DNA from 4 places in the Paenibacillus sp. FSL P2-0121 genome. Region 1 is predicted to be linked to each of the others. Evidence: riboswitches for the same ligand, from Rfam matches in the RefSeq annotation. Region 1 holds a riboswitch; each other region holds the start of a gene.

Region 1 (8,052 bases):
GAAAATAAATGATTAACCCGTTGCCCAATTAGTATGCTTGCTTAGCACACGGATCATGCACCAAATATTTGTCCCAAAAAACGTAAACAAAAAACAGCCTCCAAGGGAGACTGTTCGTGAAACATTAAGCTTTAATATACATAATCCGCATCTGCCCATCGTCTTCACAAACTGTGATTTCCACAGATTCAGTAAGTATATCGGCATAGCTATAGGAGACTCGCTTAAAAGTTTGCTGCTCCTGATCCAGTTTGACAATAAATACAGAAGGGTACGTTTCTTCCAGGACACCTGTGCGTTCAACGGTTTTACGACGACCTCCGTTTGCACGCAATGTGATCTTATGACCGACGTGAGCTTCAAGACTGCGTTTGATTTCCAACAGCGCGTTATTAGCCATTACCTGACGACCACCTCTTTTCTTGTCCATTATACAACTTTTTCAGGACAATGTCAAAGCAAATAAATAATTAATTATAGTTGATGCATATTTCGTTGTCAACGGAATTTTTTTGCGAGAAATCAGCGCCGGACTAATATCCTTGTTATCTGTAATATAGGCATTACAAAGAAAAAAAGAAAGGGTTAAGCTCAGCGCTCACCCTTTCTTTCGGATATTCTATTCAACCCATTCAAATTACCTATATTCCTGACACCATAGACCTATCTCTGCCGCTTAAATGGCTGATGGTGTCACTTTTAGCGCCGACAGATTCTGCAGTCGCGGCATTCCGATGCGGAAGCTGCCACGGGTCTCAACACCACCAATACCCTGATTACCGCTGATGGTATTATTCAGAACATCGCTAAGATTTACAGTATCCCTGATGGAAGTAAAGGATGATTTTGCTGCTACATACACGGGATCCAGAGCATGGATCAAAATTCGACCAGGTGAACTGGCAAAATTAGCTCCAGCTCCAAGTAAGGCCTCGAAATGAGATTGACAAGCACCGGCAACAATAGTCAACGCATCAAAATTCCGCTCATACTCCCTAGCTACCCTAATAGCAGCTATAAAGTTTTGCGAATTTTTATAGCTATTCAGACTATACAGATCGTAAGTATGCTGTTGCTTCAGTACCCCATCATGACCAGTGATCACTACAATATCTGGGCGTACACGGGGCAACAGCCGGTATAACGTATCAGCCATTGCAGATTCATGAACATGATGCCCTTCAGCGGGAATCCGCAGCTGCTCGTATAAGCTAAGGCTCTTATTCAAATATGCCGGATCGCCATCCAGATGCAGTACTTTACCTGGCACTTCAAAATAAGGAGCTTCCTTGGACGGTGGAGCCCATGTCCCCTCTGTTAGGGTTCCCCCGCTCCGCTGACTTTGCTCCTGACGGTCCTTCCGCAGCTGTGTCAGTGATTCCTTCGCTTTGATCTGTGCTTGCTGTCCCCGTTCCGTTATTCGGGTAGGAGGCACTTGAACCAGGTCATCCAGAGGAGAATCCGCCAACAGGCGGAAATCTGTGCCTTTAATGACGGCTCTATCCTGCACAATATTATCTACACGAAATGTTAAATCACCGCCATAAGATTTGCGAACGACCAAGTCTCCTAAATTCATTACAACCACCACCTCTACCCCATCGTATGGGCAAAGGCCTCAGTTGGTTCATAACTCAACATATTTTTAAAATATAAGAATGTATAATGCTCCACCAGAATAACATCCTTATATTTCTACGAGAAACGGTTGTCGTCCTTAAGACAACAACCGTTTCCTATTGCTTATTCAATTCCAGCGGCTAGCAAAACACCGCTTAAGCGGGCGTATTCTTCAAGACTGAGTGTTTCTCCGCGACGGGTCGGTTCAATACCCGCTTCTGCGAGTAAAGCCTCCAGCTGCTCACGTCCTTGTTCAGGGAAGTAACGAGCCTTCAGATTGTTAGCAATCGTCTTGCGGCGCTGTGTGAAAGAAGCGTGAACCACTTCAAAGAAATGCTTCTCACTCTCCACCTTTACCGGAGGATGCTCTCTAACCTTCAGACGGATAACAGCAGACTCCACATTAGGTTGAGGGATGAATACCGTACGTGGCACGATACAGACGAGCTCAGGCTCGCTGTAGTACTGCACGGCAATGCTAAGACTTCCGTATTCCTTTCCACCTGGAGATGCAGCCATACGCTCCGCAACCTCCTTCTGAATCATTACAACGATGTTATCAAGGGGAAGCTTCTCTTCGAGCAGCTTCATCAGAATCGGAGTAGTCACATAATAAGGCAGGTTAGCAACCACACTGACCTTGTTCACAGTGGTGAAATCTTCCTTGAACATTTCCTGCAAGTTCACATTGAGGACATCATCGTTACGAACCTTAACATGGGGATAGGGGGAAAGTACGTCTTTTAATATTGGAATCAGTCTACGGTCAATCTCTACGGCAGTTACAGCACCCGCTGTTAGTGCCAGACGCTCCGTCAGCGCTCCAATTCCCGGCCCGATCTCCAGCGCCCCAGAATCGCTATCTAGTCCAGCAGCGTCTACAATCTTGTCCAAAATATTCTGATCAATCAAAAAATTCTGTCCCAGGCTTTTCTTGAACTTGAATCCATAACGTTGAATAATCTCTTTGGTCCGTTTTGGAGTCGAAATTTCCTCTCTACCACTCATGAAGTAATGCCTCCCTGATCAATTTGGGCGAGAGCCCCGGCAAATTCCTCCCGCGTAATCCCAAACATCGCCAGCCGCTTGTACAGCTGTTTGCCGTTACAATATCCGATTCCAAGCAAATTACCAAGTGCCATACGTCTTTCAGCAGCCCGAGGGTGTACAAGCATTCCAGCGGCCATAAGATCATCAATACCAATCAAAGCAGGTGCTCCTTCAAAAGAGGTATGTACATTACGCAGCGCATGACGAATCGCCTCTGGCGATGCATTCTCTACACCGATATCCCCTTTTCGAGTTGCGTCCTTCTCTGGAATAAAAGCATGCTTGCAGCCCGGCACCTTCGCTGAAACGATTTTACGAATTCGCTCCCCAGCATGGTCCGGGTCCGTAAGAATAATAACCCCTCTACGTTCCATAGCAAGCGCGATCTTAGCAATTACAGTCCGGTTTACAGCAGAGCCGCCTGTCTCAATGGTATCCGCTTCTACAGCACGCTTAATGGCTACGGTATCGCTTTTGCCTTCAACGACGATTAATTCCTTAATCATATTTCTTGACTCCTTCCAAAAAAAGCAAAAAGAAGAGGATTCGCTCCTCTTCTTTTGGTTAAAGAATGTATAAGTGATGAGCGGTTGCTCTGCGATCAACGAAATGATCATCCAGCGTTCCTTAACGGTTATCATCACTATAGCTTATCAAAGGATTTTTTGCAAAAGCTTCAGTTCTAGTTAAGCTCTGGTTTCACAGGTCCAATCACATAAACGGTACGTGATTTACGGCCGAAATTACGAGCATGGCTCAGGGAATCATAATAGACATCCACTTTATTGCCTTTAATGGCACCGCCAGTATCCTCTGCACGGCGGAATCCAAGCCCATCGATATAAACCCACCAGCCAATAGGAATTACATTCGGATCTACTGCAATTGTACGACCTTCCGTTACGCGTGTTCCGGAGGCAGTTTTAGTACCTATCCCTGGCTCTTCTGACGAATAAGCTGTCATGGAGACGTTCTTAATCATCTTCTTGTACTCAAAGTCTACGCCAGCCTTGCTTGTGACGTTCTTAGTCTTAGCGCTAACTTTAGTCGTTTTGGAGGTAGTGCTTGATTTGGAAGTTGTTGTAGCTTTAGCAACTACAGTAGGCTTAGGAAGTGCTTTAGTACCAACGGCAATGATCTTATCTTTTGTTACCGTTTGTACTTCCTTGCCGATCATGCGCATAGAGGCCAGTTCTCCGTCTTGATAGATCTTTTCAATATGCTGAACCATGACGCCTGGTTTGCCTGCCTGTGCCACTCTAACTGTTCCCACAGTAAGGGAGGGATCTGCTGTCTTAATAACACGGAAAGGTAAGTTAGTTGTTCGCTGTACCGTTTGCTTGTTGATACGAACGATCTTAATCTCCATGTCAGCAGAGATGGTGGTGTCTAACGAAGGAAAAATCTTATCATAGCCTTCTAGGTTGATACCCAGTTTGTCAATCGCTTGACCGATAGTGTCTTCGGTCGTATATAACGTTTTTGTTGCTCCGTCCGCAGTAAGGCTAAATTTCTGCGCACGATTGATAACGACACGGTCACCGTCTTTTATTTCATCACTCAGACCTAAAGATAATTCATCATGCGGCTGCAGCGAAATTTGCTCTTTCTCCAACACATCACCAAGAAGTGCTTCTCGCGTTTCAAGTGTCTGTGTTTGCCCGTCTATTACTAAAACTAATTGTTTATTACTTTGACCGTGTACGTACAGCAGAATTAACAGCGCGATTGCGATTGAAATCACACCTGCAAGTAAAAGTACGCGAGTATTTACTTGCTCCCACCGTAATGCGAAAGACCTGCTGGATGACTGCGAATCATGGGATACCTCTGGTTGGAATAAGCCCATTCTCTCCATCCTCCTTACATAGCCTCGTCGTCAATTTGTATATCATGAGGACTGAATTTCTTTGACGAAACTATTTGAGATTGTCACAGGATACGCACGTATTAACTTAGCGTCTCCTGCTCATGGATCGCCTGCTCGGCACAGCTACTCCCACACCTGTTATATAACAGTATGCGGGCAACATTCAGTTTATTCAAAAATAAAGAAGCCTAAAAAGAGTTCTCTTGAGGACTCTTTCGTGGCTTCTCCGATGTCAGAATACGCGGGAATGTTTGTGCACGAGGTTGCCTCTCTTACTTGCGCTTACGGGGTTAGCTGTCGGGTTCGGACGAAAGAGAGACGCCCTATTTCAGGTCACCCGCTCACGGCGGTTGCCCTTAAATTCACCCCAAAGACCACGTGAAGAAATCAAATATTGTTCTGCGGCAATTCCTAGTCGTATTCAAGATACAGGCATGCGGCAGTTCAATATTGGTTCCCCCGTTCTCCATACGGAGACTCAGCGAGACGATCCATGAATCAATGGCTGTCACAATAACAACAGCTCACATCACTGAAAAGATGATATCCTGTTTTGATGCATGTTGTAAAGGACGATTCAACCACGTTTACGCAAATATATGGTTAAAATATTGTAATAATCAGCCGTTTTTATATTAAAAAAGTTTAATATATCGGCCATTCTCTATTTTTCACCCGTTTTACTCCTGTTTTCAGACAATCCCAAATCGTTCCAGTGCGTTCGCATACGTAATTTTAGCCAATTCTTCCCATGTTAACCCTTTAATTTCAGCCGCAGCCTCTGCTACTAACTTCACATGAGCACTCTCATTTCGCTTGCCTCGGAAGGGGTGTGGAGTCAAATATGGAGCGTCTGTTTCGATCAATAATCGGTCCAATGGCGTCTGTGCAAGCACCTCTTTAGGCACTCTGGCATTTTTGAACGTGATCGGTCCTCCAAATGACAAATGAAATCCTAGATCTAGACACATTTTTGCGGTTTCCCAGCTGCCTGAGAAAGAATGCATTACGCCACCAATTTCATTTGCTTTTTCCTCCCGTAAAATCCGTACGACATCTTCATGGGCATCACGGTCATGTATGCAGATTGGCATTTTTAGTTCACGGGCTAGTCCAATTTGTTTGCGGAAGACCTCCTGCTGCACATCCTTGGGAGAGGTATCCCAATAATAATCCAACCCAATCTCTCCGATGGCCACCACTTTCTCATGGCTGCAAAGAGAGGCGATCCAATCGAGGTCCCCCTCTTTCATATCAATCGCATCCTGTGGATGCCAGCCCACCGCTGCATAAATATAATCATAAGATTCAGCCAGCTTCATCGTTGAAGGGATCGTTTCCCGATTAAATCCTATATTGATCATCTTGCTAACTCCGGCCTCTACTGCACGAGCTATAACTTCCTCGCGATCCTCGTCGAATTGAGGCGCATCTAAATGTGTATGTGTGTCGAACAGATACATTTTAAAGCTCACTCCTTGTTGTTTTTATCAATAGTTCCATAAATATTTGTATTATTTTGCAAAAATCTCTGCTACAGAAGAGGGCAACCGTGTAAGGGCTTTTTTCAGCTTATCCTGTGGGAAATATAGGTGATATCTGCCACGATGAATTCCGCTTATTGAGCGCACAATATCCGATACCTCTGAAATTTCCCGCAATTGCTCATTGCGATCAAGCAGTAAAATTTGATTATTGTCGAAGGCTGCTCCTGGACGGAACACATCATAAGGCAAATCTGTCGGATAATCAATCTCTAAGTCATATTCTGGGTTAAGTCCCGCTCCCGCAAAACTGCTGCGGATTTCCGTAATCATATCTGTATCCAAATTCTCGATCTCTACATATTTATACAGTTTACGATGAATAAAACGGGTACACAAGTCGCTTAATAACTCATCTTCTTCAAGTGTCCATTGCATAAAAGCAGTCTGTATCAGTGCCTCATCAAGCATTAAATATTGTTTCACTGTTACTTCTCCTCGAAAGAGATCTTCCAGCGGAGCGATCATAAAGCGAAATTTGTACCCCTCTTGGAACAATTCTTTAGCTCTACGGAAGATTTGACGCAAAATAATTTCAGAGCTGCGCGTCACCGGATGAAAATATACCTGCCAGTACATTTGATAACGCGACATTAAATAATCTTCAATGGCATGCATACCTGATTCTTTTACTACAATCCGCCCATTATAAGGACGAAGCATTCTCAAAATCCGATCAATGTCGATGGTTCCATAGTTTACACCTGTATAGTACGCATCACGCAGCAAATAATCCATACGATCAGCATCCAGCGGACTGGAAACCAAATTGACAACAATTTCATGCTCATATGTCTTAGAGATAACTGAGGCTACTTTACGAGGAAAATCTTCCTCCACATCACGCAATATTTCGGTGATCTCCGTGTCCTCCAAAATAATTCGGCAGGTCCAATCCTCATGGTTCATTTCAAAAGCTTCTTCTATAGAATGTGAAAATGGACCATGCCCTAAATCATGCAGCAAAGCCGCACACAAAGTAAGCAAACTTTCTTCAGGAATCCAATCCTTATACCCGCTGCGCTCAAATTGCGAAATGATTCTGCGTGTAATTTCATATACTCCTAAAGAATGAGAAAAACGACTATGCTCTGCACCATGAAAAGTGAGATATGAGGTACCTAACTGGCGAATCCGGCGTAAACGCTGAAATTCTTTTGTATTAATTAGTCGCCAAATAATCGTATCCTGTACGTGAATATAATTATGAACGGGATCCTTGAAAACTTTTTCTTCCGTGAGCGGCTGCTTCATGAGATCAACTCCTTCTAATAATTTAATATGATTTTAACTAATATCAGTATATAATAAATAATTATGTCGTACTTTGTCGAAAAGTATCATTTTTGGTCTTGGTAAATCGACAAAATGCTTTCAGGGTAATTCTTAATTTTTATAGGGACATTCAAAGTTCTTATGGAAATTTTCTTATTCAGCCTATGAAAAAAGGTTGACTGATTTGGGAATCGTTGGTATTATAAGTATCATAAAACAGTGAACAATGTCGAATAATGACGTTTTTGGAACATTGAGAGGAGTAACGATTGTTATGATGAAATCAACAGGAATTGTAAGAAAAGTAGACGAACTTGGACGGGTTGTTATTCCTATTGAATTACGCCGTACACTTGGCATTGGCGAAAAGGACGCACTGGAAATTTACGTTGATGGCGAACGGATTATGCTTAAAAAGTATGAGCCTGCCTGCATTTTCTGTGGCAACGCTGAGAACGTAACTTACTTTAAAGGAAAAATAGTTTGTCATGAATGCATATCTTCCATCCCTACCCCTGTGACAAACTAAATTAAATAGTATATAATAGAACTAATCAAATTGTTAATTCTAACCTTTTCATATCTCCTTGACCTCCCGTGACCGCGGGAGGTATTTTTTATGTCTGGGTTTGCCCTCCTGGTTATCCCCTCCCTAAGGGCAATGTGCTTCAAGACGGAACTAGTAATACTTAG
Region 2 (8,052 bases), 560 kb from region 1:
GGATCTGGCAAAAGTACGCTGCTGAATCTGCTGATGCAGCTGACTAATCCAGAGGAAGGCGAGATATATTGGTTCGAGAACAGGTATGATAGCGGGTTGTCTCTGGAGCTTCGTCAGACCATTGCCTATGTTCCTGAAACGTCAATTACTGAGGAGAACCACTGGAATGCAGAGGAGGCAGCTCGATTTCGGAAGTATTGGTATCCAAATTGGGACGATCAGTATTTTCACGAGCTGATGGATCGCTTTGAGGTTCCGTATCGTATGAGACTTTCGAAGATGTCTAAAGGGGAGCGCCGGAAATTCGAAATTGCTGTAGCACTTGCGGCACGGCCAAGTCTGCTGCTATTGGATGAACCTTCATCGGGTCTTGATCCTTTTGCCTGGAAGATTATGATCGAGACACTTCGTAAATATATGGATGAGCACAACGCAACGATTATCATCTCCACACACATTGTGGATGAGGTGCGACGGCTGGCGGATTATATCGTCCTTATGCATCGGGGAGAACTGCTGGGTATGGCTGAAAAAGACAGTCTGTTCGGTGCTTGGACCGAGGTTTGGGTGAATGCTGCGGATGAAGAGGAGCTTGCGGAGTTATCGGCTGAGTTGCCAGGAAGCTTGCACTTTACCATGGATACACCGGGTGTAGCTTCTTTTATCATAGAACAATTTTCTGAAAACGAGAAACGCATTCATGACTTGGGCGTAAAGGTTATCAAGAGCCGCAGTTTGGAGCTGGACGAAATATTAAGTTTATGGACACAGGGTCATCGTCCTATTCTAATTGACCACAAGAGAGGGGACTAGAGAAATGGAAGCCTTAAAGCTGGAAAGTGTAGTTAAGCAATATGGAGAAAAAACCGCAGTAAACGGAATTAACCTAACCGTAGGTAAAGGGGAAATTTACGGATTACTGGGGGCGAACGGCGCGGGGAAAACAACCACGATGCGTATGGTGCTCGGCCTAATCTACCCTGATGAGGGCAAGATTTTGTATAACGGAAAACCTTTCAACAGTGAACTGCAGCAACTTATGGGTTATCTGCCCGAAGAACGTGGACTATATCCTAAGGTGAAGATCAGCGATCAAATCGTTTACTTGGCCCGCCTGCGTGGGATGTCAGCTAGTGATGCAGATAAGAGCTTGCGCTATTGGCTGGATCGATTCGAGGTTCCGGATTATTACAATAAAAAAATAGAAGAGCTTTCCAAAGGAAATCAGCAAAAAATGGGCTTTATCGCCGCTGTCGTTCATAAGCCGCAGATTCTGATTCTAGATGAAGCTTTCAGCGGGCTGGATCCAGTAAACGTGGAGCTGCTGAAAGATACGGTCAAAGAATTACGTGATTCGGGAACAAGTATCCTCTTCTCTACGCACCGGATGGAGCATGTGGAAGAGCTATGCCGTAACATTACGATTCTCGATCGATCCAATACGGTCGTTCAAGGGGATATCCGCACGATCAAGAATGGCTACCCGCGGGAAGAAGTATTGCTGCGTACAGCTAATGAGGTAAAAGGTCTGGAGTCCATCGCAGGTGTTACAGCAGTTAAACGGCTGGAGCGTGGGTATCTGTTATCGATCAGTGAGATCGGTGCAGCACAGCGTATTTTACAGCAGGCGATAGCACAGGGTGAAGTGGAGCATTTTGAAATCAAGGAACCTACGTTAAACCAAATCTTTATCAGAGCGGTGGGTGAATCTAATGAATAAGATGGGGACAATTATCGGCTTTACCTTTAAAAATAAAGTTAGAACGAAATCATTTATGATTACTACTTTGATTCTAGTATTATTGCTCAGCATAGGGATGAATCTTCCCTATATCATCGATCAGTTTAAGGGTGATTCGGCCAAAAGTGAAGTTACTCAAATTGCTGTGATTGCTGAAGAGGGAAATCAGGTTGCAGAATTGTTGAAGGCTTATACTGCGCCAGAGGGCATGCCACAGGCTAAGATAGTACAATATGCTTCTGCGGAGGATGCCGAGTTAAAGAAAGCATTAGATGAAGAGACCGTAGAAGGTTATGTTACTTTTGCGGAACCTACTGGTGAAGGGCTTCCACCCGTTACTTATCATAGTAATGATGGGGAACTAAACGGAGATGTGCAAGTTTATCTCCAAAATGCACTTCAGCAAGCAAACACACAATTCATCGTTGGCGACAAGCTGACCTCTGAACAGATTGCTGCAATGTCAACGCCTGTGCAGATTACTACACAACAGCTTAACGCAGGCGGTGGCAGTGAAAGCTCTCAGGAGGACACTCCAGCCATTAACTACATTATCGTATATGCCATGCTTATGTTGTTCTTTATGTCCATTATGATGACAGGCAACATGATTGCCGCAGAGATAACTTCTGAGAAAAGCTCGCGGATTATGGAGATTCTGATTACAAGTGCCTCACCTTTAGCGCAAATGTTCGGTAAAGTTATCGGTGTTTTCCTAGTAGGAATATTGCAAATTGGGATCTTTGTCGCAGCGATCGTCGTCAATTTGACGCTCCCGCATAATGCGACTGTATTGGCTGATTTTGATCTCGATTTAGGCCAGCTCAATATTAACTTGCTGCTCTATGGATTTGTCTTGTACGTATTAGGTTACTTCCTCTATGCCTTGATGTATGCGGCTGTAGGTTCGATTGTCAGCCGTACGGAGGATCTCGGTCAGGCGGTAATGCCAATCATGATGTTAGGCTTCGTAGCGTTCTATGTTCCACTGTTCAGTATCTCCAATGCAGATACTCTAGTGGTTAAGATAGCGAGTTATGTGCCTTTCACCTCACCATTGACGATGCTGCTCCGAATTGGTGTCGGCGAGGTGGCGATCTGGCAAGTCATTGTATCGCTGCTGATCCTGCTTGTGACTACCTTCATCTTCGGATGGCTGGCAGCCAAGATCTATCGTACCGGCGTACTGATGTACGGCAAACGCCCAAGTATTAAAGAAATCAGAAAAGCAATGAAAGCTTACAAGATCTAAGAAGACCTCATATAACTTTTAAGGAGTGCTAATGATGTCTACAAGCGAACAATATACCATTATGCTTTTAATGAGTTCGGTATCGCTGGCTACGGTTAGTAGAATGCTTCCGGATGGCTCCACTTTTATGGATTTCGTTCAAGGCGTATTGACTGGTGTTGCTATAGTGGGGATGTTGGCAGGATTGTGGATGTACGGTAAGGCGCGTAAGAGTAAAGTGTAATAGTAGGAACTGAATTTTCGGGGGTATCCTAACAACCATTTATGGTTGTTGGGATATCCCCGTTTTTGAGTTGGCAATCTCTTTGTATACGAGCTGATATAGCTAACGGACCCAGCAGCACTTAAATGCAACAATCATCGAGATTTAGCAAGATATCGGACACTATAGTCGCTATTGGCATGAAAAATGGTGAATTAGTAGCTCTTTTAACCAAATAGTTGCACTGGAGTCCGATACTATGCTCAAAAGGCGATAAACGTGTAAGTAACGTCATCTGGGTCCGTAAGCCTTGGTGGAAGATGATTAGGGCTTGCTTTAAGACGATCCAAGACGTTCATCGCTCGAGATTTTTACTGGAGTCCGAACGCCGGCCATATTTGTGGAAAAGCTTCAATTAAAGGCTCCTGAGTCCGTTAGATGCTTCATGCGCTCAAAGATCGTTTGAATTCTAGTCAGAGACTAAATTATAGAAAGATTTGCGCTCGTTAGTACATCCGCTTGGGCGGTCATCTGCTCCCGTACAGCTCTAAGCTGTGCTTTCAATGCAGGAACACTTTTTTGCAGAATAATGCTTATTTGAGAAAGAGGCAGCTTTAAGCCGTACCACAATACCTTCACAAGCTGTTCCTCCCAAGGTAATGCCTTAGCCGATAGAAGCGAGCGCCGGGCAAAAGAATCAGCACACTGGCGAATACAAGTGCGGTAAGCGTGGATAGAGAATAACTGAGGATCGAATTCATCCTGACGATATATTTTATGAAGCTCTGTGAAGGTGCGTATAGTAACCTTGTCCGCCTCATTAGATTGTTCTAACAACATGGAACTAAGTACGTAGACTTCATTAGTATACTTTTGGACACACTCTGCAAATTTAGTACTGTAGGTGGACTCGGGAGGTAAGGGGTCAGGCATGGTGAAACACGATCCTTTCAGAATGAGAGATTTGCTTGAATCTATAATATAGAAAAGTAAGAGATTGATTTATTGATGAGATCAGCGGTGTCTGGTTCCGGGCAACTGTGTTTCTGCTGGGAGGTACTGGATAAAGCTTTGGAAGGTTTGTAGTAGAGCCGTTCACTTCTGGAATTGCTCCCCCCTGCTGCAACACTGTACAGACGCCCTTGCTGAATATGCCCTGCCAAGGATTTACCCTGGAGCTTGGCCTTTAAATCCTGCAAAGCACCCTGAACTAGCTCAAGCTTAACCTGCTCCCAATCTGAACCTTCGCGGCGGACCTTATCCAGCGCTTCCTCAAGACGGCAATGACAGATAGCCCGTAAAAAAGAACTCCATTTAATGAGATCGAAATTTTTGGTGTTGGCAGAGATCAGACAAGCCCCCCAGCTGCAACCTCCCTTACAGGTGAGTTTTAGAATACCATAACGGCAGCCTTCAGCCCCTTCCATTCCATAGTGGATAGGCTCGGGTTCATCCAATACAAATACTTCAATGCGGGATAGTCTGCGCTGGTCCATAGTAGGGTTCCTCCTTAGATTTCCAAAAGCTTTAAGTCTACATGATGAGTGACACTAGCCTTTTCTACACAAGCGAGCATTTCCATTTTATTCTCACAGACTGCGGTATGCTCTAGCCATAGTCGGAACTTCTCTTTCCGTATAACAGATAGATGTAAGGGAAAGGTGCTGCGGGATCTCAAGACATACCAACCGGCGCTTACATCTTTCCAAGGCTCCTTGAAGGCTGTAAACCACGGGAGTTTTTGGTGTGATGACCAATCCTGCTGCTGCTGTTGTTCTCGAATTTTTTTATATATCTCATATACAATCTTAGAGTCTAAACAGTCTTTACAAGAAGAAGGTGTGCTGAACTGGCGAAGGGCTTGGATCTGGTTCTGGCCAAATGCATAGCCTACAATGTACCTGTGATTATGTTCTTCGAACCACAAGGCCCCGAAACAAACGTAATTTAGACTTATCGGCTCAAGCAGCCCTTGATGTATCCCTAAATAATAGTGCTTCAAAACATTCACCCCATCCAGCGTGCTATCACCTAATAAGCTCAGGTAACGCAAAAACCGCAGCAAGAGGAGGACCTCTGCTGCGGTTTTGGATTACAGGCAGATATACCTGGGCCAAAGCGTGGCGGATCAAGGGTCTCTCTCTTTACGCTTACGAGGTTAGCTGTCGGATTCGGACGGTGAGAGTCGCCCTACCTATTGAGACTTATGCAGTCTCCTTTGGATTCACCCCAAGTAGGCCAGGTGGCCTGATGGTTCCCCCGTTCCCTGCGAATGCAGGAACTCAGCGTTGATTGTTTTTCATGAATTAGATTCAACCCGAATCATACTCTTTTCAAGATTTTCTGTAAAAAACGGAAAATGTTCTTTTAGAGCAATTTTAACCATATCCTGCCGACTACGACTGAAAAACGAGGTAAATAGGTATTTATGGCGTGTTATCGCGCCTCTTTCTCGCTCAGCCTCAGCTTCTTGCGTTTCTACCTATAATGGGAATTTGCAGTATTTTCGCTCTAAAAAGGTGAATAAAATCACATGGGTTATAGATAGCGATTAAACGCTCCAAACTCGAGTAAACAAGAGATATAGAGAGATTAGATATCAAGTAAGCGCTATCTAATGGGAAAATAGTTTTTAATTTGCATTATTTTGGCATCATTCAGGTTTTACAAGTCTTCGTGCATAAGAGTATGATTACTCCTGTTTCAACGACAATCGAATATTTGATCCGCTTAATTTCCGGTAAGGAAAGCGGGGGAACCAACAATCGGCAGCCGATGTGAGAGTCGGAAGCCGATTATGGGGTGAATCCTGTAGAGGGTGTGAGTGAGCTCGCATCTATACAGGTAGGGCGACTCTCACCGCCCGAATCCGACAGCTAACCTCGTAAGCGTATGGAGAGAGGATGAGTGCAATGTGACCGCTAGCGAGCCACAGAGGAGATCCTTTGTGGCTTTTTGCTGTGCTCTTAGAAGCAAAGCATTTATGGAGGCCTCCCCTAAGAGGTCGCTAAATTCATCATTAGCGGTATTTGTAAGGCAGCGTCTAATGACGTGACACAACCGAGCTTTAGGTTGTGCCCGAAAATGACGATAGGTCAACATCCTTTCGGAGATTTTCGTTGCCTCCTTGTTGTAAATGAGCAGGAGGAGAAAAAAAGATGACGGATCAGAATGAATATGTGCTTGTATGTGCGCCTACAAAGGCGGGAGAACATTTCATTAAACTTCTGAAGTTCAGGGGTATTAAGATGGCGGGATTAACCAACAATGTGGCTGAGAAAGCTTTACTTGAGGAGCTCGGGATTGAGCAGGTTATTCTAGTGGATACCCGCCATCAGAGCACTTGGTTTCGCCCATCGTTCCCGGTAGGCAGGGTATATCTGTTTGAGAGCAGCTTTCCGCTTTGCTGCCGCTATATTCAGATGTGCCGTACCTGGACGACACAGCCGATTTTTGTGATTACAAGTTCAATAAATCCTAGATTGGTCTATAAAAGACTTGGTGCGAGCTATGTAATCTATTCCCATAGTGGTGATGCTGATTTTCTAATCGATAGATCACCTCATCAAGGATAATGGAAGGAGTGCGGAAGATATGATGGATCTGTATATGGTGGCTTCGTTAGCTGTAATTTACGGGTTATTTTATGGCTTTATGCGCTGGTGCGCAGGTGTAGTTGAGGATACGGGGAGGGATAAGCTGTGATTCTAGTAATCGCTGTTACCCTACTGTTGTTTATATATCTGGTTTACGCGTTGATTCATCCTGAGAAATTTTAAGGAGGGGCATTCATGGGCATTTTGCAAATAGTCGTCGTAATTGTAATTCTCATCTTGCTGGTCAAGCCGATGGGAACGTATTTATATCATGTATTTTCTAACGAACCGAATCGTACGGATCGCTGGTTTGCAGGCACAGAGAAAGGTATTTATAAGCTGATCGGCCTGAAAAAACGGGACGGAATGTCCTGGAAGAAGTATGCACTCAGCTTTGTTTTAACTAATATCGTACTGGTTGCTTTCAGTTATATTTTTCTAAGATTACAGCGGGGATTGCCGCTGAACCCGAATGGAATTGCCGATATGGAACAGACGCTTTCATTCAATACGGTGATCAGCTTTATGACCAATACGAACCTGCAGCATTATAGCGGGGAGACGGGACTATCGTATTTTTCACAAATGGCAGTCATCACGATGATGATGTTCACGTCTGCAGCGAGCGGATTTTCTGTTGCGGTTGCTTTTGTCAGAGGGATTACAGGACAGAAATCAGTCGGGAACTTTTTCGAGGACTTCGTAAAAGCACATATTCGTGTATTCATTCCATTAGCTCTGCTAGTTTCATTGGTGCTGGTAGGATTGCATGTGCCACAAACGCTCAAGCCATCGCTTGAGGTCACTACACTCGAAGGGCAGACGCAACAAATCGCTATCGGTCCAGTCGCTTCTTTGGAATCAATTAAACACTTAGGTACGAATGGTGGCGGCTTCTTCGGAGCCAATTCAGCGCATCCTTTTGAGAACCCTAATCCACTTACGAACGTTCTGGAGATTCTCTCTATGTGGATGCTGCCAGCCTCTCTGCCATATATGTACGGATTGTTCGCTAAGAACAAACGTCAGGGCTGGGTGATTTTCACAGCAATGATGACCTTGTTCGTACTACTGCTGGGATTGAATTATTATGCGGAAACCAAAGGCAATCCAGCTATCAATGCGCTGGGGATCGAGTCTTCGCAAGGCAGCATGGAAGGTAAAGAGGTGCGTTTTGGTATCCCGCAATCTTCGCTGTTCACTTCGGTAACAACGGCAGCTACGACAGGTAGTGTTAACAATATGCATGATACGCTGACAC
Region 3 (8,052 bases), 3.2 Mb from region 1:
ATTGTAGGCAACCACAACTGTAACAACGAACAGGCTCCCTTGTCAATGACGGGAGCCTGTTCGTTGTATGTTTTTAGATGATAATTACACAGCTTTATAGGCAGCAAGCTCGTAAGGAAGACACAGTGGCACACCCGTACGTGGATCCGGAACGATATCCGCTTCAATTCCAAACACTTCCCGCAATACATCTGGTGTCATAACCTCAGTAGGTGAGCCTTCGCTAACCACAGTACCGGACTTAATCGCTACCATATGCTGCGCATAACGAGTAGCATGATTCAAATCATGCACGACCATGATAATGGTACGGCCTTCTTCCTCATTCAGCTTTTGCAAAAGTTGAAGAACTTCGAGCTGATGCGCCATATCTAGGAACGTTGTAGGCTCGTCAAGGAATAAAATATCTGTTTCTTGAGCCAACGCCATAGCGATCCAAGCGCGTTGACGTTGTCCACCAGAGAGACGGTCAATAGGGCGATCATGAAAAGATTCCATGCCCGTAACAGAGATGGCGTTGGAGATGATGTTGCGATCCTCTGCGGTCATCGTGCCAAATCCTTTTTGATGAGGGAAACGACCATAGCTGACCAGCTCAGATACCGTCAGACCGTCAGGAGCCGTTGGGTTCTGCGGTAGAATCGCTAGCTGACGAGCAACCTCTTTAGTTGAAAAGTTATGGATCGATTTGCCGTCCAGCATTACGGTGCCACTCTTCGGCTTCATAATCCGGGCCATCGTTTTGAGGATTGTAGATTTACCGGAGCCGTTAGCGCCCACTAGTGCGGTGATTTTCCCCGTAGGGATAGACAAGTTCAATCCCTTAACTATAGTAGCCTCAGCATACCCAATACTTAATTCTTCTGTATTCAAACGTTCTGACATGATCTACAACTCCCTTAAAAGTTTTATGGAGCTATGCTCCTAAGTATGAACTAATTTACGCTTTCGACTTGGCGAGTAAATATAAAAAGTAAGGTGCGCCAATAATCGCAACCACAATGCCAGTAGGAACTTCGGCAGGTTGCAATACCCATCTACCAATGGTATCAGCGGTAATCATAAGAAGCGCCCCTGTCAAAGCACTAGCAGGTAATAACACCTGATGACGGGGTCCCACCAGCCTGCGAGCCAGGTGTGGTGCTATCAGGCCGACGAAGCCAATACCTCCACTTACCGCGACGCAGGAGCCGGCAAGCGCTACGGCTGTTACCAGAAGGAGAATACGTTCCTTCTCCACACGCATTCCTAGACCTAATGAAGTATGGTCCCCTAGATTCAATACATTTAGAACCCGGGCTTTATAGAAGGCGAACGGTAACAGAATCGCGATCCAAGGCAGCAAAGCAAGGACGAATCTCCAATCCCCACCCCATATTTTCCCGGCGATCCAAGTAGCTACAAATTGATAATTATTAGGATCAAGCCTAAGTGCCAATACAAGCTGGCAAGCATTGATTCCTGCAGCGACCGCAATCCCGATAAGGATCAGCCTTGTAGGAGACAGACCATCTGCCTTCCGGTAGGCAAGAATATAGATTAAAGCTGCGGTCAGGCCAGCCCCACCAAGCGCTAGGAGAGGCAAGACAAATACCGGAGCTGCTGTTGTAGCCGGAAAAAACGAGATAAAAATGATTACCGCAAAACCTGCACCAGCACTTATGCCCAGCGTAGCCGGTTCAGCGAGTGCATTACGTGCGAGACTTTGTAGAATACAGCCCGATACTGCAAAGCCCGCTCCAACTAACAATGAAATTACGATGCGGGGTAATCTGAAATCAAATAAAATAAGCTTTTGCTGATGTGTTCCATCACCCATGAGTGTATGTAATACCTCTAGTGGGGATAGACGCATAAACCCTGTATTCATACTGACTATAAACACAACGACGATCAGTATAGCAAGGAGTGATAACACCGTTAGGGCGCGTGTGCGGCGTTCTTTTTCATCTGGAGTAAGGGTTAATTTGGGCATTACAGCTCCCCCTTCCGCTTACTCGCTAAATAAATAAAGAACGGTACGCCGATGATGGCAATTAAAGCTCCTAGCGGTGTCTCATACGGTGCATTTATCATTCTTGCGGCAATATCTGCAAAGATAATCAATAAGCTCCCTAGAACTGCGGAGCAAGGGATAATCCAGCGGTAGTCCACTCCAACGAAATAACGAGTAACATGTGGAATAATTAGTCCTATAAAAGCAATCGGGCCAACCGTTGAAACCGCACTTCCAGCTAAGATAACCACAACAATCATACATGCCAATTGAACTAACCTTGTCCGCTGCCCCAGACCAACCGCTACTTCTCTTCCTAAGCTGAGCAATGTGACGGATCGTGATAACATCATTGCTGCAATTAAGGCTACGGCCACCCAAGGGAATATAATCTTGATCTGAGTCCAGCTAGCTCCACCCATCCCACCAGCTAACCAGAAGGCTATGTCCTGAGATAAGTTGAAAAGAATAGCTACTCCCTGACTAATAGCAACCAATAAAGCACTAACAGCCGAACCTGCTAATGTCAATCGCAAGGGGGTCAGGCCATTAAAAGAAAGCGAACCGATTCCGAATACGATAAAAGAGGCCACAGCGGCACCGATAAAGCAATACAACATTAGTGAAGTGAATGAGAGTGAGGGTGCAAAAGCAAATACTATGGCCAGCGCTACCCCTGCTCCTGCATTCAAGCCTAACAGCCCTGAATCCGCAAGCGGGTTTCTTGTCATCCCCTGCATGATAGCCCCTGCTACTGCGAAGCAAGCACCGACTAAGGCGCCAGCAATAGCACGTGGAAATCGCAGTTCTCTAATTACCTGATGTTTTTGTAAATCTGGATTGAAATGAAATATAGCTTCCCATACCGTAGCTAACTTGATATCTGCTGCACCTACTGAGACCGAAAGTGCCAATCCGAAGGCAATGGCAGCAAGTCCAAAAATAAGAATACCAATGGCAGCTGCCGGTCGGGTATGTAGAGCTTTTTTGGGTTCATTTTTAATACGATTTGCGAAATCTGAGGGTGAAACCATGAGCCGTCTCCTTATTCAATAGTTACAATGGTTTATATGATAACAACAATCATTCTCATTATCGCAAAAATATTTATGTTGTACAATTGCAGGATCGATTTTTCCGTACTATGGGATTGGTTTATAAAAAAATGGTGCAGATCTTTGTATCCCGAGATACTTGATCTGCACGCTCTTCCCCACCGAAATGATCAGTCTCATTCATGGTGAATTACGACTTTTATTTCACAAGACTTTTTAGCACATCGTCAATGATTTTTCTGCCAGCGTTCGCACCACTGTAAAGCCAGCTGCTTGTTGAGCTCATTTCATGCACATTTCCAGCTTTTACAGCTGGGATGCCCTTCCAGATTGCACTATCTAGGATCTCCGAACCCTCAGTCTTATCACTATTTACAAGGAAAATATGATCTGCGGTCAGCTCAGAAAGCTTCTCTAGTGAGATCGGATTCCAAGTTGCTCTTGTTCCTACTGGGATCTCTGTTACTAAGTTAGGCAGCGTTACGCCAAGGTCTGTATATAATACAGCTCCACTGCTGCGGGTTTCGTCTACAATATAGAAGTTTTTTTGCACCAACCATAAAATAGCCGCGGACTCTTGTCCAATAGCTCCTGCAAGCTGTTCTTTCGCAGCCGCTGCTTTAACATCATAATCTTTAATGGCTTTTTCTGCTTCAGGGGTTTTGTTCAAAATCTCACCCATCTTGAGCAACGATTTGCGCCAATCTTGATTTAGTTCATCCCCAATTACATAAGTGGGTGCAATCTTATTCAACTGATCGTAAATCCCGTTCTGAACAGAAGACTCCGATGGGATGATAATAAGATCCGGAGCAAAGCTGATTACAGCCTCTAACGGAAGGTCGTAACTAATTGTAGGAACATCCTTCAATTCAGTGGCCAGATAATCCTGAACGCCGTTTGTAACTGACCATTGAGCTACTGGAGTTACACCCAGAGTTACCAAAGAGTCTTCCAAATATGAACCCAGAACGCGCTGTGGATTAGCCGGAATCGTTACTTTATGACCCATTGCATCTGTTAACGTCTTAGGTGCAGCAGGTGCCTCTGTAGATTCTGCTGTAGGCGCTGTTGTAGGCGCTGTTCCTGCATTTGATGAGCTTTCAGCATTATTATTACCACAAGCGGAAAGTATTAGCGTCATCACTATTAGTCCGCTCATCGTCACTTTCATGCTTCCTGATCTTTTTCTGTTAAGCCAAAACATTAAAAACCCTCCTATATGTAACTGCTTTGATATTCAAAGGTGACCTTTACCTCTGCTTCACTTTTAAATGATATTGATTCTCATTCTCTGTGTCAACATATAAATTTCAAATTCTGTGGATTTGCAACAATTTCCTTCATATAAAATACAAAAGAGGTTATATTCCGAACGTTCCGGATATAACCTCATCTTTAATCTTCTACTTATTTATTTAAATGATACGGGACAGTCGCTACTACAACGTCCTTTTGATTCATTAGATACGAGCGGATTAAAAAGCTGGTCTGATTATGAAGCACGGCTTGCCACCAATGTTTGGTAATAAACTGTGGAATCAAAATCGTGATGTGATCCGTCGCAGCGGTCTTCCACTCTACCGTATCGATAAACTTCACTAACGGACGAATGATACTACGATATCTGGAACGAAGAACAATCAGGCGTACACCTGGATTCCATTCCTCCCACCGTTGCTCCATCTTATGAATGTCTTCTTCATCAAAGCCTACATACACAGCAACAACATTATCTGTTAGAGACTTCGCATAGCTGATGGAATGTAATACAGCACGTGTAACCCCTGCAACAGGAACAACTACAGTACTTCCTTTAATTACAGGTTTATCAGTAGCCGGACATATACGCAGTTGATCCGCAGTATTCAAATAATGCTTATGAATACGGTGGAACACGAACATTACAGCAGGTAAGAAAATGAATGCCATCCATACGCTCGAGAATTTAGTAATGATAAATATAAGCGTAATCGTCAATGTAGTCAGCATACCGATGGTATTTACTACAAATCTTTTCACCCATCCAGCGGGTCTTGTTTTGATCCAATGCACCATCATCCCCAGTTGGGATAAGGTAAAAGGAATGAACACGCCTACCGCATATAGTGGAATCAAACCTTCCGTATTCCCATGGAATGCAGTCACAAGTATGATAGACATAACTCCTAGAAAAATAATGCCGTTTGAGAAGCCCAGGCGGTCACCACGGACCATAAATGCATGTGGCAGATATTTATCTTTTGCAAACATAAAGGCGAGCAGCGGAAACGCTGAATATGCTGTATTAGCTGCCAAGAACAAAATCACTGCTGTAATCCCTTGAATGAAAAAGTACAATCCGCCACGGCCAAAGGTCGATTCAGCGATCTGAGAGACAACCGTAGCCTTTTCATCTGGCACAATACCATACCAATATGCCAGCACAGTGATTCCGGTAAACATAAAGCCAAGGATAAGTCCCATGATCATTAGCGTCTTGGCTGCATTTTTCTCAGCCGGTGCCTTAAAGTTTGGGATCGCATTAGATACGGCCTCAACCCCCGTTAGGGCTGAACAACCAGAGCTAAACGCTTTTAATAGTAGAAACAAACTTACATTAGATACGGCGCTGCCTATTTCAGGAACATTCGCATGCGCGCCACCCATTGCATATTTAACGATACCGGAGATAATCAGAACAACAATCGAAACCACAAACAAATACACTGGAATTGCGATAAATGAAGCCGATTCAGTCACTCCGCGAAGATTAATGATTGTTAATAAAACGATAACAGATACAGCGATGAGAACAGTATGATTATGAAGACTTGGAAAAGCCGATGTGATCGCATCCGTCCCTGCCGAGGCACTAACCGCTACGGTAAGAATGTAATCCACCAATAATGAACCCCCAGCGAGCAGCCCTGTCGGAATACCAAGATTACTCTTGGCTACGATATAAGCTCCGCCTCCTTGCGGATAAGCAAAAATCGTCTGCCGATAGGATAAAATCAGGATGGCCAGCAGGCCCAATACGGCTAATGCAATTGGCAGGGAATACCAGATGGCAGTAAACCCGGCAGCCACCAGTACAATCAGAATTTGTTCCGTTCCGTAGGCTACAGACGAGAGCGCATCAGAAGACAGGACAGCCAGTGCTTTAACCTTGGATAACTTTTCATGATCGAGTTCATTCGACTTCATCGGACGGCCGATCAATAGTCGTTTTACCTTGCTTACCATGGTGGATACAGTTCCTTTCTTTGGGAGCTGAAACGGAATTTCCGTGCGCTGTTTTCATCGGTGGATTTCATAAATGCAGACACAAAAATAAGCATACGGAAATGATCCGCATGCTTATGCATGGTCATTTTCCCACCTTGCTTACGAGGTTAGCTGGCGGATTCGGGCTGTGGTTATAGCCCTACGGTAGAGGTCTGTTCGACCCGGTTCCGATTCACCCCATTGGCATGAATGCCAAGTTTGGTTCCCCCGTTTTTCCTAAGAAAATTCAGCGCATATTCAACTTCTCACAAGGTCTAATATTAGTCTACAAAGTGCCTACAGTAAAGCGTTGAAAAAAATGAAAAAAGAATGAAAAAACATCCAATAAGCTCAAATATAGCGTCTTATTGGATGCTCTCTTTCATTATCTTCAATTATCCCTCTAGCCCGTGATTTTAATACCTTTTCAGCTTTTTTGTACCTTCCAAAGTGAAAACTAAAATCCTAAGCTCTCCTCTGCATCTACGTCAATCATTTCTTCTTCCTTACGTCCATACCAAAGAAGGAGACTAATTAGAGCAAAAGCGATTAAAGCTAACAAAGGAATCGTAATAAATCCGAAGTAGTTCAAATAATCTTTATTACAAGGAACACCAATTGTACAAGGTAGAACTTTACTTAATGCTGGAATCTTCTGTTCCGCATAATGATAGATTGAGATACTGCCACCAATCAAACTTAATGGAAGCACATAAGGAATGACGCGCTTATCTCCACGGAAAGTGGCAATTCCCAACAAAAATAACTGCGGATACATAAAAATCCGCTGAAACCAGCAAAGCTTACAAGGTTCATACTTCAAGACTTCACTTAAATACAAGCTACCAGCTACAGCAACCAAAGAGACGAACCAGGCCAGATAGAGGCAGTTACGCTTGCAAAAAGATAGGAATTTTGTCACTTTGCCTCCACTGCTTTTGCGGCGGTGTTAATTTCAGATGTAATCGCTTCAATATCGAAAGGTTCAGCCGTTTTCACTCCATTAATGTAGAGCGAAGGCGTAGTTGTCACGCCTGCGTCAGTTGCCAACTGAATGTCTTTCTTCAGCTCATCTGCATAAGTTTTCTCTTGGATGTCTTTACGCAACAGATCGTAATCGATCGCTAATTTCTCTTTTTCAGCAAGGCTTACCAAGAAATCCTCAGTGGCCCATTCCACGCTCTCATCCCCTTGCTGCGCATACACAGCATCATAGAACTTCCAGAATTCATCCTTATTCTGATGGTATACAGACAATGCAGCTAGTGAAGCTGTCTCAGAGTCAGGACCAACGAAAGCCATATTTACAAAGTAAAGAGCTGCTTTTCCCTCGTTGACAAAATCTTGAACAATTTTCGGTTTCATGGAGCCAGCAAACTGGGAACAAGCTGGACATTTGAAATCACCAAATTCAACAAGCTTAACAGGTGCATCCTCATTACCAATCCTAGGTAGCTCACTGTAATTGAATTCTACCGGTTCTCCTGTAGAGACATTCTTTGCTGCATCTTTCGAAGCTAACATAAACAATCCAACAAAAATGATAACTACTACAGCTATTGAACTAATAACTAAAATTCTCGTTTTCTGCTTCTGTTGCTCCTGTTCTACCCGTCGTTTCTCTTGTTTGCTCAACTGGGGAACATTTGGACTTTTTTTAGGTTTACTCAAGGAGAATTCCTTTCTGTCCTCTAGGGACTAATGTAGTTTTTATCATATACATTTAAAATTATATAATTATTAATCTCTTTT
Region 4 (8,052 bases), 1.0 Mb from region 1:
TTAATGCATCAAATTATGAGAATCTAGCGTCTTGTCCAGAAGAGCTGCTGCTGTTCTTCCATCATGTTCCATACACGCATGTTCTGCAATCGGGGCAAACGGTTATACAACATATCTACGATACTCATTTCGAGGGGGCAGAGCAGGCTGCACAGCTTCTAGCAACATGGGAATCACTTGAAGGCAGCATGGATAGTGGATTGTATGTGCAAGTGAAGCAACGTCTTGAAGAGCAAGCAGAGCATGCGCAGGAATGGAGAGATCGGATCAATACGTATTTTTACCGCAAGAGCGGAATTGAGGATCTTAAAGGCAGAAAGATTTATTAGATTTTGAACCGAGGGATGATGATAGTGAGCCTCACGATTAGAGCGATTTTGAAAGATTTAATGGGAACTGTGGAACAGGTAGAAGGGACTGTGGATATTCTGAACCCAGGGGAACCGAAAACTGAAGTCACAGGGATTATTACGGCCTTTTCTGCCACACAAAATATTGTGGAGCAAGCAATAGCGTTAGGAGCCAATTTGCTGATCACGCATGAAGGTGTATTTTATAGCCATCATGCGGCGAACGAGTGGTTAGAAGGTGATCCGGTTTATCATGCGAAAAAAAGTCTGATCGGACATTCCCCAATAGCTATTTTTCGTTATCATGATTATTGGCATCGGCAAGAGCCAGATGGGATTATGATGGGTTTGCTGCGAGAGCTGGATTGGTCAGACTATGTGGAAGAGCAGCAAGCGGCTGCTACGATTCTCACTATTCCTGCCATGACTGTACTGGAAGCTGCTCAGTATATTAAAAGTAAGCTAGGGATCTCTTATGTACGCGCTGCTGGTGACCTGTCTCTGTCCTGCAAACGCATAGGGATATTAGTAGGTTACAGAGGGGGCGGGACGATGGCTATTCCACTTTTTAATGATCACAATCTTGATTTAATTATTGCTGGAGAAGGACCAGAGTGGGAGACTCCGGAATATGTGCGGGATGCAGGGCACCAAGGCAGATCTAAAGCGCTCATCATGTTAGGTCATGCGGAGAGTGAAGCGCCGGGGATGAAATATTTAGCTGAAATCTTAGCAGACAAATATCCCATGCTTCCTACCCGGTTCATTGCTGAACAACCCATCTATCAGATGGTTTAATCTGGGGAAATTAAGAGTACGGAATAAATAAACATATTATGGAGAAAATGAAGGGAAACAGGTCACTGAGAAAGGAGTGTTTCAATGGAAATTCCTTTGGAGGCTGATGAAGTATTAAGTCGGATCAAAAAGCTGCAAAGCGACGGAAGCTCGATCAGTAAAAAACAAGTAAAGCAAAGCGACCCAGAGCTTATGAGAAGTGCGCTGTTCTTTTTTCCAAGCTGGGAGCATGCATTGAAAAACGCCGATCTTTTGTAGCCATAGTATTGTAAAAGGAAGCTAAGTGGACAAGGGGATATCTCTGATTCTGCTTAGCTTTTTTCTTTTTTATGAAATCATTCGTGCTGTTCATGTGAAATAATATTAACAAGCTTGCCAAACGGATCGGGGACATAGAAACGACGAACACCCCAAGGTACAGAAACTGGCCCAATATTGGTATTGAAGATTGTCGTTTCTTATTAAATAGGAAAGTACTGGTGAATCACCCCCTTTTTCGCTTGCTTCAGAGCTGTTTTTCTAAAGAAAACGAGTAAACAAGAGCAAAAGAAAGAGAAAATGAAGAGTATGCTTAATATGAAATGAAAAGCATTGCTTTCAACATTATTTTGACCAGAGCCCTCCTTTACAAGAAAACCTTACAAGAGTATGATTCATCTCAGAACTGAGAATTATCTTAAATTTACAATTACATAAGCAATCCGCTTAATTTCCGTTTCTGGAAAGCGGGGGAACCAACAACTGGCAGCCGATGTGAGAGTCGGCACTGGTTATGGGGTGAATCCTGTTCCGGGTGCATAATATGCATCCCTGCAGGTAGGGCAACTCTCACTGCCCGAATCCGACAGCTAACCTCGTAAGCGTATGGAGAGAGGATGAATGGCGTGTTTAGTGATGAATAGCCACAGAGAATCCCTCTGTGGTTTTTTGCTGCGTTTTTAAGCAGATATAGTCGTAGAATTTATTATGAAAGAGGTGTTACCTTTGCCTATCGCTAAACTGAACGGAACTTCGCTCTATTATGAAATCAATGGAACTGGCACTCCGGTTGTGTTTATCCATGGACATGGATTAACACACAGTATGTTCAAACCACAGCTGGAGTATTTTTCCGATAAATATAAAGTGATTTTGTGCGATTTACGGGGGAATGGCAAGTCTGGTAAACTGCTGGAGGCCCCACATGAGATTATTGAGACGCAATGTCTGGATCTGATTATGCTGTTGAATGACCTAGGTATCCGTGAAGCAGTTTTTGTAGGAATCGCCTATGGTGGCTTAGTCGTTCAGCATATTGCCAAACAATATCCTGAGCGTGTAAAAGCCATTGTGGTCGCGGATAGCTTTTGTAGGACTCACGGATCAACAATAGTAGGGAAAATACAAACTATGGCAGCATATTGCAGTTTACTAATGTATTATCTCCCAAGCGAGCTGGTGTTGCCTTCGATTCGGATGATGTACCGAGAGCGCTGGAGTCTGGCCTACAATGAGATTAGAAGAGGGCTGCTGGACAAACGTCCCCGGGAGCTATATCGGCAAAGGCTGGCTACGAGCCATGTTGATTACACCAGATGTTTAAAGGCTTTTAAACGTCCCGCTTTATGTATTGTAGGGGACTTCAATGAATTTGGAGTGAATTGTATGAAGGAAATGGTGTCTCAGCTGCCACATGCGCAGTTGGCGATTATTCCGAACGCATTAGATCCAAGTAATCTGTGCCAACCGGAGCAATTCAATGCGATTCTTCAACGTTTCTTAGAGAAGCAGCAGGGTACTCAGCAGATTAGCTGATCTATTGGGAGACCTTCACAAGCGAAGCGTTTAAGTGAGAAAAAAGACGTCCCATAGCCAGGGAGCACGAGCTGGCTATGGGACGTCCTTTTGGGTTGAACTTTAGGGGAATTCTCCCTAAAGTGAAGGAGATTATGGCTCCTAGAACATGGATTAGGGAAAACTTCCCTAATAATAGGATGTTTTTAGGGAGGATTTCCCTAATATAATGGACATCCAATTAAAGGCTGGCTTATCCGTAGTGAAATCTACGAATGAGCCAGCCTTTGGTTATTTTACTAACCGATGGATGTTGAACATTTACAAGCATATTGTACCTAGAACGCTACTTAATGTCCCTACCCTACCACAGCACCAAATATAGCTCACCCGACGTGGGAAAGAACAGTAGGCCCTAAGTAGTGAAGGTAAGTGTATAGAAGGAGGCGTAGTAAGCAACGCATCTGCTACTCTTGCATTTTGTACAATGCGATCTACTCGTGTAAGATTAAGATAATTCATACTAAAGGAGCTGAGTCATGATGTCTCAAGCTGAAACTATAAAACTGACTTCATTATCTTCAAAAGGGGGCTGCGGCTGCAAAATCGGTCCCGCTGATCTCATGCAGGTTATTCGCAGTCTGCCACCAACTGTTCCTAACCCGGATCTACTTGTAGGTCTGGACACTAGTGATGATGCAGGGGTGTACCGTTTAAGTGATGAATTAGCGTTAGTGCAAACTGTTGATTTTTTCACGCCGATCGTGGATGATCCCTATTCATTTGGTCAAATTGCAGCAGCCAATGCATTAAGCGATATTTATGCGATGGGTGGAAAGCCGCTTACGGTGCTTAATATTGTGGCCTTCCCTATTTCTGTTTTAGATAAAAGCATTCTCGGTGACATTTTGCGCGGTGCAGCGGATAAAGTACAGGAAGCAGGAGCTACTCTTGTGGGCGGACATTCCATCGACGATAAAGAGCCCAAATTCGGATTGGCCGTTACGGGCCTTGTGCATCCTGACAAAGTAAGAACGAATGCGGGCGCCAAGGTGGGAGACAAGCTGGTTCTAACGAAGCCTATCGGTGTGGGGATCTTAACAACTTCCATTAAAAAGGATCAGCTATCTCCTGAAGAAACCACACGCCTTACGACAGTAATGTCTACTTTGAATAAAAAAGCGGCTGAAATCATGGAGCCTTATGATGTACATGCTTGTACAGATGTTACCGGATTTGGGCTACTGGGACATGCCTCGGAAATGGCTAAAGGGAGCGGCACGGGCCTGATCATTCGTCAAGGCGATGTACCTATGCTGCCAAGAGTAAGAGAGCTTGCGGAACAGGGATTTGTTCCAGGAGGCACTAAGAATAACTTTGCCCATCTGGAAGGCAGCATTCTTTATCCGGAAGAGATGGACCAACTAAGCCGCTATATTCTATGTGACGCTGTGACTTCTGGCGGATTGCTGATCTCTGTGGCCCCTGAACAAAGCGAAGATTTGCTAAAAGAGTTAGTAGATGCAGGGGTAGAAGCGGCATTGATCGGAGAGGTAACGGAAGAGCATCCGGGTCAGATTACAGTTATAGCTGCTGTGGAATAACTGTTGTATATCAGCTTAGAGCAAATTATAAAGGTTAGCCACCAGAGGAGAGAGCATATTGTTTCAGGACATTACACTGGAAGAACTTAGAGTGTTAAAAAACAAGAAGCAGATCACCATTATTGATGTTAGATCTCCTTCTGAATATAAAGATGCAACGCTGCCGGATAGTTTGAATATTCCTTTTTTTGATGATCAGGAACGGGCTGAAGTAGGGACGTTGTATAAACAGACAAGTGTGCAGGCCGCGAAAGAACGTGGTTTGGAGATTGCTGCGGCAAAACTGCCTTCTTTTGTCAAAGAATTTGCAGCGATTCAAGGAGACAAAGCTGTATTCTGCTGGAGGGGAGGTATGCGCAGCCGTACAACTGCGACCGTACTCTCTTTAATGGATATTCATGCTTACCGGCTGATAGGCGGCTATAAGGCTTATCGTAAATGGGTGCTCGACGAATTGGAGTCCTATGAATGTAAGGCGAAGTCTTATGTGATTCACGGAAATACAGGCACAGGTAAAACCAATCTGTTACACCGCCTGAAAGCGCAAGGCTACCCCGTTCTGGATTTGGAAGGGATGGCAGGTCATCGCGGTTCTATTTTTGGTGAGATTGGCCTTCGTGCGAACAATCAAAAAACGTTCGATAGTCTTCTTTTAGAGGAGTTAATTAAGATCGGGGATTCTCCTTATGTACTATTTGAAGCGGAGAGCAAAAAGATTGGTAAGGTAGTAATGCCCCCATTTATGGCCGAGCAAAAAGAGAGCGGAACGCAGATCTGGATTGAGATGCCTTTGCATGCCAGAGTGGAGCAAATCCTTGAGGATTATCGGCCAGAAGAATACAAGGAGCAATGTATTTCTGCATTTCGGAGTATTAAATCCCGAATTCATATCCCTATTGCGGCAGAAATCGAGCGATGCTTGCAGGCAGATTTGTTCGGCGAAGCTGTGGCGCTGCTGCTAGAATATTACTATGATCCCAGATACGATTATACGTCCACTCAGTATGAAGGCATTGAGAGAGTTACTTTTAAAGTGAATAATCTGGATGAAGCTGAGACTGCTGTGCGTTCTTTTTTAAAACATCAAGAAGTATAAGTTTCGCGTTATGGTTAAAGGGGGCTTTACTTAATATGATCTATTTAGATTACAACGCTACAACACCAGTAGATAAGGAAGTAGCAGAGGTTATGATCCCTTATCTTTACGGTCATTTTGGGAATCCTTCAAGCAGTCATTCTTTGGGGCGTGAAGCTAAACTCGGAATAGAGCAGGCAAGAACACAGGTGGCTGATTTCCTGAATTGTGCGCCGGGTGAGGTGCTTTTTACCAGTGGGGGTAGTGAGTCTAATAATACTGTCATTAAAGGAGTAGCCCAAACGTATCGCCATAAAGGTAATCACATTATCCTGTCTGCTATTGAGCATCCAGCGGTAATTAAACCTTGTCAGTACCTGGAGCAGATGGGATACAACCTGACTTATGTACCTGTTGACTCGTATGGAATGGTGCAGGTTGACGATGTGAAAAAGCAGCTCACGGACCAAACCATTCTGGTCTCCATCATGCACTCTAATAACGAAACGGGTACGATCCAGCCGATCAAGGAAATAGCTGAGGTCTGCCACCAACGGGGCATTCTTATTCATACAGATGCTTCACAATCTGCGGGAAAAGTAGACCTCGATGTAGCGGATTTGGGAGTGGATTTTCTAACGCTTGCAGGCCATAAATTATATGCGCCCAAAGGCATTGGAGCATTGTACATTCGAGACGGCATTCACATTGAGCCTTTGATACACGGTGCGGGCCATGAACAGGGGCGAAGAGCGGGGACAGAAAATACACCCTACATTATTGGCTTAGGAAAAGCCTGTGAGCTTGCTGCTGACTCTGATTCTAGAAAAAGAGTTAAGCAAGTTACGGAGTATTTCTATGGAAGACTGCAGGAGTCTTTTGGCGAAAAAATTCATTTGAATGGTCATAAACACAAGCGCTTGCCTAACACCCTTAACGTTAGTTTTCTTGGAGCAGTGGGTCATGAAATTATCGATTCTCTGGAAGCTGTGGCGGCTTCAACTGGCTCAGCGTGCCATTCCGGTGAAACGTTGATTTCGCCTGTTTTAAAGGCTATGCATGTGTCGGAGAATATTGGACGGGGAGCGGTTCGTTTTAGTGTGGGACGATATACGACTACAGCGGAAATCGATGAGGTCATCGATAAGTTGAAGGTGTATTTGTTATAAGCTGAAATCGTATTAGTTGTGAGGTTCGTTTTTGCAAACAGTGGCAAAGTGTGAATCCTAGTGAACGGACTTTGACTTCCAGTGGACGGACTATGACTCTCAGTGAACGGAGTACGAATCTCACTAAACGGGCTATGAATCTCAGTGAATGGACTATGGTTCCCAGTGAACGGAGTAGCTATCGGACTCAGGCGCTCTTATTTGCAATATTTTCCTATTTTTGAGTTGCTATAGGACTCCATAGGCGTTATTAGTACAAAATAGACACTACTCAGTATCATTTCTGCCCAATAGTGCCTCTCAGGTCCGATAATCTCTCTAAACAGTGATAAATTAACGAATAGCGGCATCTGAGTCCGAAAGATCAAGCGTTGAATACGCATATTACAAAAAAAGCATCTGCCACCTCCTTCAAAAGGAATCGCAGATGCTTTTTTAACTTTTTTTTAGTGATTATACAATCGTAAAGCCAGCACTTGCATAACCAGTGACTGTATTTACAAGGGTAAGACCTGTAGCGGTGGCTGAGAATACCATAAGCAAACGTGTCTGTGGTGTTACAGTAAAATTGATACCATTCGTAATTCCGCTGACAAAAGTTCCAAGATTAATAGTACCGGTGATAGGTGGAAGTGGGACTGTTGCGCCTGGAATAGGAGTAAATGTGTTATTTGGTGTGGCAGATTGGTACAATTGCGCTGTTACATTTATCGTAGTACCAAGCAGCGATAAAGCTATGGTATTACTGAAGTAAGCGGCAATGGAAGTTATTACTCCTGCTCGAGGAGTTGAGAATGCAAAATTGATAAGCGGTCCAAGGAGAGTACCTGTCAAATCAATATTACCGCCAACAAGCGAAATGCCTGTGGCTGAACTTCCGAAGCCTACAAGGCTTGTTGTTCCAACCAAACCACCTAAAACCGTGGTCATAATAATAGGTCCTCCGGATGCCAGCGGAATAATTGCACCGTTACCGGTTGCACCAGTGACTCCGGTAATGCCAGTAGCTCCGATCGCGCCTGGATCACCCGTGGCACCCGTTACACCGGTAGCTCCGGCAACGCCGACCGCCCCCGGATCACCCGTCACCCCTGTGGCACCCGTAGCTCCGGCAACGCCGACCGCCCCCGGATCACCCGTCGCGCCCGTTGCCCCCGTAGCTCCGGCAACGCCGACCGCCCCCGGATCACCCGTCGCTCCAGTCGCCCCCGTAGCTCCGGCAACGCCGACCGCGCCTGGATCACCCGTCGCACCCGTTACACCCGTAGCTCCGGCAACGCCGA

What was found. A riboswitch is a leader RNA that binds a small molecule or an ion and turns the genes downstream of it on or off. The one in region 1 is predicted to bind cyclic di-AMP.
Region 2: linked by a shared signal. The riboswitch ahead of MKY54_RS02670 (hypothetical protein) and the one ahead of MKY54_RS00190 (3D domain-containing protein) in region 1 are both predicted to bind cyclic di-AMP.
Region 3: linked by a shared signal. The riboswitch ahead of MKY54_RS16895 (APC family permease) and the one ahead of MKY54_RS00190 (3D domain-containing protein) in region 1 are both predicted to bind cyclic di-AMP.
Region 4: linked by a shared signal. The riboswitch ahead of MKY54_RS26345 (alpha/beta hydrolase) and the one ahead of MKY54_RS00190 (3D domain-containing protein) in region 1 are both predicted to bind cyclic di-AMP.

Annotation. Positions count from the first base shown of each region.
Region 1 covers NZ_CP150245.1:39,073-47,124, reverse strand. The annotation lists gene MKY54_RS00210 (Veg family protein) at 125-400, opposite strand; gene yabG (sporulation peptidase YabG) at 677-1,579, opposite strand; gene rsmA (16S rRNA (adenine(1518)-N(6)/adenine(1519)-N(6))-dimethyltransferase RsmA) at 1,744-2,628, opposite strand; gene rnmV (ribonuclease M5) at 2,625-3,176, opposite strand; gene MKY54_RS00190 (3D domain-containing protein) at 3,353-4,519, opposite strand; cyclic di-AMP (ydaO/yuaA leader) riboswitch at 4,805-5,034, opposite strand; gene MKY54_RS00185 (TatD family hydrolase) at 5,233-6,003, opposite strand; gene MKY54_RS00180 (HD domain-containing protein) at 6,055-7,338, opposite strand; gene MKY54_RS00175 (AbrB/MazE/SpoVT family DNA-binding domain-containing protein) at 7,634-7,888, shown strand.
Region 2 covers NZ_CP150245.1:598,432-606,483, forward strand. The annotation lists gene MKY54_RS02640 (ABC transporter ATP-binding protein) at 1-813, shown strand, start outside; gene MKY54_RS02645 (ATP-binding cassette domain-containing protein) at 818-1,720, shown strand; gene MKY54_RS02650 (ABC transporter permease) at 1,713-2,993, shown strand; gene MKY54_RS02655 (hypothetical protein) at 3,028-3,216, shown strand; gene MKY54_RS02660 (hypothetical protein) at 3,676-4,035, opposite strand; gene MKY54_RS02665 (hypothetical protein) at 4,170-4,691, opposite strand; gene MKY54_RS02670 (hypothetical protein) at 4,706-5,260, opposite strand; cyclic di-AMP (ydaO/yuaA leader) riboswitch at 5,329-5,493, opposite strand; cyclic di-AMP (ydaO/yuaA leader) riboswitch at 5,913-6,102, shown strand; gene MKY54_RS02675 (hypothetical protein) at 6,354-6,770, shown strand; gene kdpA (potassium-transporting ATPase subunit KdpA) at 6,987-8,052, shown strand, end outside.
Region 3 covers NZ_CP150245.1:3,817,361-3,825,412, forward strand. The annotation lists gene MKY54_RS16875 (ABC transporter ATP-binding protein) at 85-885, opposite strand; gene MKY54_RS16880 (iron ABC transporter permease) at 941-1,975, opposite strand; gene MKY54_RS16885 (iron ABC transporter permease) at 1,975-3,030, opposite strand; gene MKY54_RS16890 (iron-hydroxamate ABC transporter substrate-binding protein) at 3,251-4,258, opposite strand; gene MKY54_RS16895 (APC family permease) at 4,462-6,279, opposite strand; cyclic di-AMP (ydaO/yuaA leader) riboswitch at 6,404-6,563, opposite strand; gene MKY54_RS16900 (disulfide oxidoreductase) at 6,758-7,222, opposite strand; gene MKY54_RS16905 (DsbA family protein) at 7,219-7,935, opposite strand.
Region 4 covers NZ_CP150245.1:5,979,459-5,987,510, reverse strand. The annotation lists gene MKY54_RS26365 (alpha-glucuronidase family glycosyl hydrolase) at 1-329, shown strand, start outside; gene MKY54_RS26360 (Nif3-like dinuclear metal center hexameric protein) at 348-1,148, shown strand; gene MKY54_RS26355 (hypothetical protein) at 1,233-1,406, shown strand; partial or broken gene MKY54_RS26350 (glyoxalase) at 1,484-1,579, opposite strand; cyclic di-AMP (ydaO/yuaA leader) riboswitch at 1,841-2,027, shown strand; gene MKY54_RS26345 (alpha/beta hydrolase) at 2,115-2,942, shown strand; gene selD (selenide, water dikinase SelD) at 3,464-4,525, shown strand; gene mnmH (tRNA 2-selenouridine(34) synthase MnmH) at 4,584-5,621, shown strand; gene MKY54_RS26330 (cysteine desulfurase family protein) at 5,657-6,769, shown strand; gene MKY54_RS26325 (exosporium glycoprotein BclB-related protein) at 7,223-8,052, opposite strand, start outside.